DNA from 2 places in the Actinoallomurus sp. NPDC052274 genome. Region 2 is predicted to be linked to the other one. Evidence: riboswitches for the same ligand, from Rfam matches in the RefSeq annotation. Region 2 holds a riboswitch; the other holds the start of a gene.
The links. Region 2 has a riboswitch for S-adenosylmethionine ahead of thrC (threonine synthase). Riboswitches for the same ligand answer to the same signal wherever they lie in the genome.
Positions count from the first base shown of each region.

Region 1: another riboswitch for S-adenosylmethionine. It lies ahead of AB0K82_RS13780 (ABC transporter substrate-binding protein); the one in region 2 lies ahead of thrC (threonine synthase).

Region 1 covers NZ_JBFAUT010000012.1:161,037-164,236, reverse strand. The annotation lists gene AB0K82_RS13785 (ABC transporter ATP-binding protein) at 1-563, opposite strand, end outside; gene AB0K82_RS13780 (ABC transporter substrate-binding protein) at 530-1,618, opposite strand; SAM riboswitch class IV at 1,700-1,814, opposite strand; gene AB0K82_RS13775 (flavodoxin domain-containing protein) at 2,163-2,468, shown strand; gene AB0K82_RS13770 (hypothetical protein) at 2,411-2,746, shown strand; gene AB0K82_RS13765 (aldo/keto reductase) at 2,834-3,028, shown strand; gene AB0K82_RS13760 (MFS transporter) at 3,085-3,200, opposite strand, start outside.
Region 2 covers NZ_JBFAUT010000029.1:79,169-82,368, forward strand. The annotation lists gene AB0K82_RS24420 (trehalose-6-phosphate synthase) at 1-1,211, opposite strand, end outside; SAM riboswitch class I at 1,478-1,643, shown strand; gene thrC (threonine synthase) at 1,659-2,903, shown strand; gene AB0K82_RS24430 (MoaD/ThiS family protein) at 2,900-3,178, shown strand.

The sequences.
Region 1 (3,200 bases), on a different contig from region 2:
GACAGCGGCTCGTCCAGCAGCAGCACCGCCGGGCGGGTGGCCAGCGCGCGGGCCATCGCCACCCGCTGCTGCTGCCCGCCGGACAGTTGCCGGGGACGCCGCCCGGCGTACTCCTCCAGCCCGACCAGGCGCAGCGCCTCATCGACCCGTTCCGCCCGCTCGGTCCTGCCGAGCCTGCGGACCCGCAGCCCGTAGGCGACGTTGTCGGCGACGGTCAGGTGCGGGAACAGCGCGTAGTTCTGGAACACCATGCCCAGCTCACGCCGGTACGGAGGCAGCCGGGTGATGTCGGTGCCATCGACCAGGATCCGGCCGCCGGCCGGCGTCACGAACCCGGCGACGCAGTTGAGCAGAGTCGTCTTGCCGCAGCCGCTCGGGCCGAGGATCGACAGGAACTCGCCCCGGCGGATGGACAGTCGTTCCAGGTCGAGCACCCGGACGCCGTCGTAGCCGGCGGTCAGGTGCTCGATCTCGACGTGACCGGCGCCGTCCGGTTCGCCGCTCTCCCCGGAACCGTACGGCGCGCCGGTCAGCTGAAGATCTGGTTCCACCGCTGCTGCCATTCGTTGAGCTTCGGGGTGGCGATCGTGTAGTCGACCCAGTTGAACGACTTGTAGACGTCCGGGCCGTGCTTGATCTTCTCGTCGAACGCCTTGCTGTAGTCGATCTTGTTGTTCGAGCCGGCGTACCAGTTGCCCTCGGCGAACGGCTTCTGGTGCACCGGATCGCTCAGGTAGTTCAGGAACTTGTAGGCCAGGTCGCTCTTCTTGGTTCCGGTCGTCAGGAAGTAACTGCTGAGCGCGCCGACCGCACCGGACTTGGGGTAGGTGAACCCGACCTTGGAACCGGCCTGGGCCATGGCGAAGGCCCGCCCGTCCCAGTACGGCACCACCCACGCGTCGCCGTTCTGGACGGCGGTCTGAACCGCGGTCGCGTTCGCCGGGTAGGAGGACACGCACCCCTTCAACTTCTTCAGCTGCGTGAACGCCCGGTCGACGGCGGCGGGATCGGACAGCTTTCCGCCCTCGCTGCGGACCAGCGCGCTGAAGAACTCCAGCCCGGGGTTGTACGTGAGGGGCGGCAGTGCGACGTGACCGCAGTACTGCTTGTCGAAGATGTCCTGCCAGTCGACCGGCGGCTGCTTGATCTTGTCGGTGCGGTACAGCAGCCCGGTCGAGCCGATGGTGAGCGGTACGCCGTACTGCGCGCCGGAGAGGTTGTCCACCTGCACCTGCACCGGGTCGAGCTCGCTCCAGTGGGGAAGCTTGCCGGTCTGCAGCGGCTGGATGAGCTTGGCGGCGGCGGCCGGCCGGGCCGCGTCGGGGGTGAACACGACGAGGTCGAACGGCGGGTTCTCACCGCCCGAGGCCCGCAGCTTGGTGAGCCATTCGGCATTGGCGCCCGGAACGAGGTTCACCTTGGCCCCGGTGTCGTGCTCGAACGGCTCGACGAACGACTTCTTGAACAGGTCCTCCCACGGCCCGGCGTACACGGTGACGGTGAGCTGATCACCGTTCTTGGCCGAACCTCCGGTGTCAGCGGTGTCCACCCCGCAGGCCGCGGCCGCCAGCAGCGCCAGCGCGCCGAACGAGGCGGCCAGCACCGATCGCCTTCTCACGTCTGTTCCTCCTTGCACGACCGGCCGTCGACCACGCGCGACGTGACTGGTCTCACCGACCCCGCGGGGGCTCGGCCGCACAAACCGCGCTTGCCGTCGTATCCGGTTCGACGACCATGTCCTCACCCGGAGCACCCCACCGCGGTCGGAGGGTTGCCGTCCAGCAAGCCGGGGCTTGACGCTGGAGCTCGTGACGGGAAGGACAATACCAGACAAAACAGGTCTTATTTCCTGGCAATGGCCGCGCGTGCCGGCCACGATGTCGGCACGGCTGCGGCGCACGCACACCGGCGCCTCTCCACCTGCTCGGAGATCCAGGCGGCAGCGTTCAGCAACGCGAAGAGCTCCATGCCCGTCGCATCCTGGCGGAGAGCACTGGCCTCGCAAGCCCTTGGCGGTCGGCCGGTCGCCGAGGCCTCTCCGCGGGCGCACAACTGAGTTGGCGCCGATGCCTACGGCACGAACCCGTCCGGGAGACCTGCGTCACTGGCCGCGGTGACGGCGTCTGACGAACACGCCGCCATGCGGCAGGAGAGGAACACCCGTGTCCGATATCTCGATCGTCATCGCGTCGCATTCCGGCTACGGCCACACCGCGCAGATCGCCACGGCCGTGGCCGACGGCGCGCGCTCCATCGCCGGGACGCACGTCCACCGCGTGGACGTCGCCTCCCTCAGCGACGCCGACTGGGAACTGATGGACGCTGCGGACGCCATCACTTTCGGCACCCCCACCTACATGGGCACCGCGTCGGGGGCGTTCCACGCCTTCGCCGAGGCCAGCAGCAAGCGGTGGATGACCCGCGCCTGGAGCAGCTCGCGGCGGGATTCACCAACTCCGGCTCCATGAGCGGCGACAAGCTGCACACCCTGCAGTACCTCTTACTCCTGGCGGCCCAGCACGGAATGCTCTGGGTGAGCCTGAACCTCCTGCCGGGCTGGAACACCACCACATCCAGCCCCCAGGACGACAACCGCCTCGGCTTCTACCTCGGCGCCGGCGCACAAAGCTGCAACGACACCGCCGCGGTCCACGACGCAGACACCAACACCGCTCGCCACCTCGGCCGACGCGTCGCCGAGCACACCCGCGTCCACCGCGCCGGACTGACCGCCGCAACGCACTGACACAACGATCCGTGAACCGCCCCGGCCGCCCCACCTCCGGGCCAGGAGGTCGCGGGCACCGTCAAGGAGCTGATCGACGCGGGCAAGGTGAAGTACTTCGGCCTCAGCGAGGCCGGACCCGAGACGATCCGCAAGGCGCACACCGTGCAGCCGGTCTCCGTCCTGCAGACCGAGTACTCCCTGTTCGAACGGGACGTCGAGCAGCTCTTCCCCACCCTGGACGAGCTCGGCATCGGCTTCGTCGCCCGCTGCACCGAGGGGCACGTGCCCACCTGGATCTGATGATCCACCCCGGATGGGATCTGACAAGCAATCACTGATCGACGTGCGGTTCCATCTCACAGTGCCGGTTCGGCCGGCTCTTCGAGCGGCCGCATCACAGCGGCCTTCCCCGTGAATCGCCGGGGAGTTCCTGATCCGATGGCGAGAGCGAGAATTGCGCCGAGAATCGCCG
Region 2 (3,200 bases):
ACCAGGGCGCAGCCGTCCTCGGACAGCACCGGCCCCTCCTTGGCGACGAGGTTCATGCCGTCCCGGATCGGGTTCACGAGCAGGACGTCCGCCAGGCCGTACGCCGCGAGCGAGCGCGGATAGTCGTCGTTGACCTGGAGGATCAGCGGCTCCCAGCCCGCGTCGCCGAACTCGTCGGAGATCTCGGCCGCCATCCGCTGCACGGCGGCGGTGTACTCGCGGTACTCCGGCAGGTCGTGCCGCGAGGGGTAGGCGAAGGCCAGGTGCACGACCCGGCCGTGCCACTCCGGATGCTTGGCCAGCAATTCCCGGTAGGCCGCGAGCCCCCGCACGATGTTCTTGGACAGCTCGGTGCGGTCGATCCGAACGATCAGTTTGCGGTCGCCGACCTGCTCGCGCAGGGCCTGTTTGCGGGCCCGCACGTCGGGTTCGGCGGCGCGGGCGCGCAGTGACGCGCCGTCGACGCCGAGCCCGTGCACGCCGACCCGGGTGACGCGCCCGGCGTGGACGACCGTACGGGCGACGCGGTCGACCTTCGCCTGCAGCACGGAGGCGCAGCAGTCGATGAACGCGTCGGCCCAGTGCTCGGCGTGGAAGCCGGCGTGGTCGGCGCCGAGAACGCCCTCGAGCACCTGGCGGCCGATGTCGTCGGGCAGCAGGCGGTAGTACTCCGGGGGCGCCCACGGCGTGTGCGAGAAGTGCGCGATCTTCAGGTCGGGGCGGCGCTCCCGCAGCATGCCCGGGGCGAGCGTCAGGTGGTAGTCCTGGATCGCCACCTTCGCGCCGGGGCGGGCGTCCCGGGCGAGCGCGTCGGCGAACGCCGCGTTGTACGCCTCGTAGGACTGCCAGTCCCGCCGGGAGCGCGCGTCGAAGTGCGGGCTGTTCGGCGTGTCGTACAGCATGTGGTGGACGAACCACAGCGTCGAGTTGGCGACGGCGTTGTACGCGCGGTGGAAGGTGCCGACCGGGATGTCCAGCATGCGGACCGCACCGGCGCCGTACTCGTCCAGCCGCCCGTCCTCCGCCTGGCGGACCGCGGCGCGGTCGGCGTCCGACAGCGCCGCGCAGATCCACAGGATGTCCCCGTCCAGGCCGGCCATGGCCGAGACCAGACCGCCGCCGCCCCGCCGGACCGAGAGCGTGCCGTCGTCGGCGAGCTTGAAGGAGACGGGTCCGCGGTTGGACGCGACCAGGACCTGCGAGTCATCCATGTGGGGAGCGTAACCGGAGGACGTGAACGGGGGGCGAGGAAGGTCCAGTGGTCGGACACTTCGGGATGACATTCCACACAGGTCGCACTCCGGGCCGTCCGGGCATGTCACTGCGCTGAATCCCCACGTGGGCAGGGCCTGGCGACGACGCGCCCCCGGGACGGGAGCGGGCCGGAACCGGCCGCGCCGGCGTCTCGCGACCTGAGACGCGCTTGGCGGAGAACCGGTCGGTCACGTATACAAGTCGTCAGACGACAACTTAATAACGCTCATCCAGAGGGGTGGAGGGACCGGCCCGTTGAAGCCCCGGCAACCCTCCCGGACATGCGGTTCACAGCGTGCGACGACACGTCGCCGACTCGCCCCAGCGAGGCCGCCCGGGACAGGTGCCAACTCCGGCTCGTGACCAAGGTGGCACGGGAAAGATGAGGAGAAAGGCCTCGCTTCATGTCGCAGACCGCCGCCCGAAACCTCGGCCCCGCGACCGCATTGACGTGCCGTGAATGCGGACAATCCTACGATTTGGGCCCTCGCTACGCCTGTGAGCTGTGTTTCGGCCCCCTTGAGGTCTCCTACGACCACACCGGCGTGACCCGGGAGCGGATCGAGTCCGGGCCGCGCAACATCTGGCGTTACCGGGGCCTGCTGCCGGTTCCGTCGAACGTCATCGACACGCCGAACACCGAGCCCGGCTTCACCCGACTCGTACGCGCCGACAACCTCGCCGAGTCGCTGGGCCTGCGGTCGCTGTGGGTCAAGGACGACAGCGGCAACCCCACCCACTCCTTCAAGGACCGCGTGGTGGCGGTCGCGCTCGCCGCCGCCCGCGAGCTCGGTTTCAAGGTGCTGGCCTGCCCCTCCACCGGCAACCTCGCCAACGCGGTCGCGGCCGCGGCGGCGCGCGCCGGCATCCGCAGCGCCGTCTTCGTGCCCTCCGACCTCGAGAGCCAGAAGATCATCACGACGGCCGTGTACGGCGGGACGTTCGTCACCGTCGACGGCAACTATGACGACGTCAACCGGCTGGCCTCCGAGCTCGCCGGTGAGCAGGAGGACTGGGCGTTCGTCAACGTGAACGTGCGGCCGTACTACGCCGAGGGGTCCAAGACCATCGGGTACGAGATCGCCGAGCAGCTCGGCTGGCGGCTGCCCGATCAGATCGTGATCCCGATCGCGTCCGGCTCGCAGCTCACGAAGATCGACAAGGCGTTCCAGGAGTTCATCAAGCTCGGCCTCGTCGAGGACCGGCCGTACAAGATCTTCGGAGCCCAGGCGACCGGCTGCTCGCCCGTCTCGGCCGCGTTCAAGGCCGGCCACGACGTCGTGCAGCCCGTCAAGCCCTCGACCATCGCCAAGTCCCTCGCGATCGGCAACCCGGCCGACGGGCCGTACGTCCTCGACGCCGTGCGCCGCACCGGAGGGGCCGTCGAGGACGTCTCGGACGAGGAGGTCGTCGACAGCATCGGCCTGCTCGCCCGCACCGAGGGCATCTTCGGTGAGACGGCGGGCGGCGTGACGCTGGGCGCGCTGCGCAAGCTGCTGTCGGCGGGCGTGCTCGACCCCGACGCCGAGACCGTGTTCATCAACTCCGGCGACGGCCTCAAGACCCTGGACGCGGTGGCCCCGGTCGCCAAGCCGTCCGCGAACATCGCCCCGACCCTCGAGGCATTCCGAAAGGCAGGTCTGGCGTGAGCTCGATCAGTGTCCGCATCCCGACGATCCTGCGCAGCTACACGGGCGGCGAGGCCGAGGTGAAGGCGACGGGATCGACCGTGCGCGAGGTCGTCGCCGACCTGGAGGCCAACTACTCGGGCATCGCCGCCCGCATCCTTGACGACAACGGCAGGATCCGGCGGTTCGTCAACGTGTACGTGGGCGAGGAGGACGTGCGGTTCGCCGACGGCCTCGACACGCCGACGCCGGACGGCGTCCAGATCTCCATCATCCCGGCCGTCGCCGGCGGCTGAGCCGCTGGACCCGTGTTCGAGC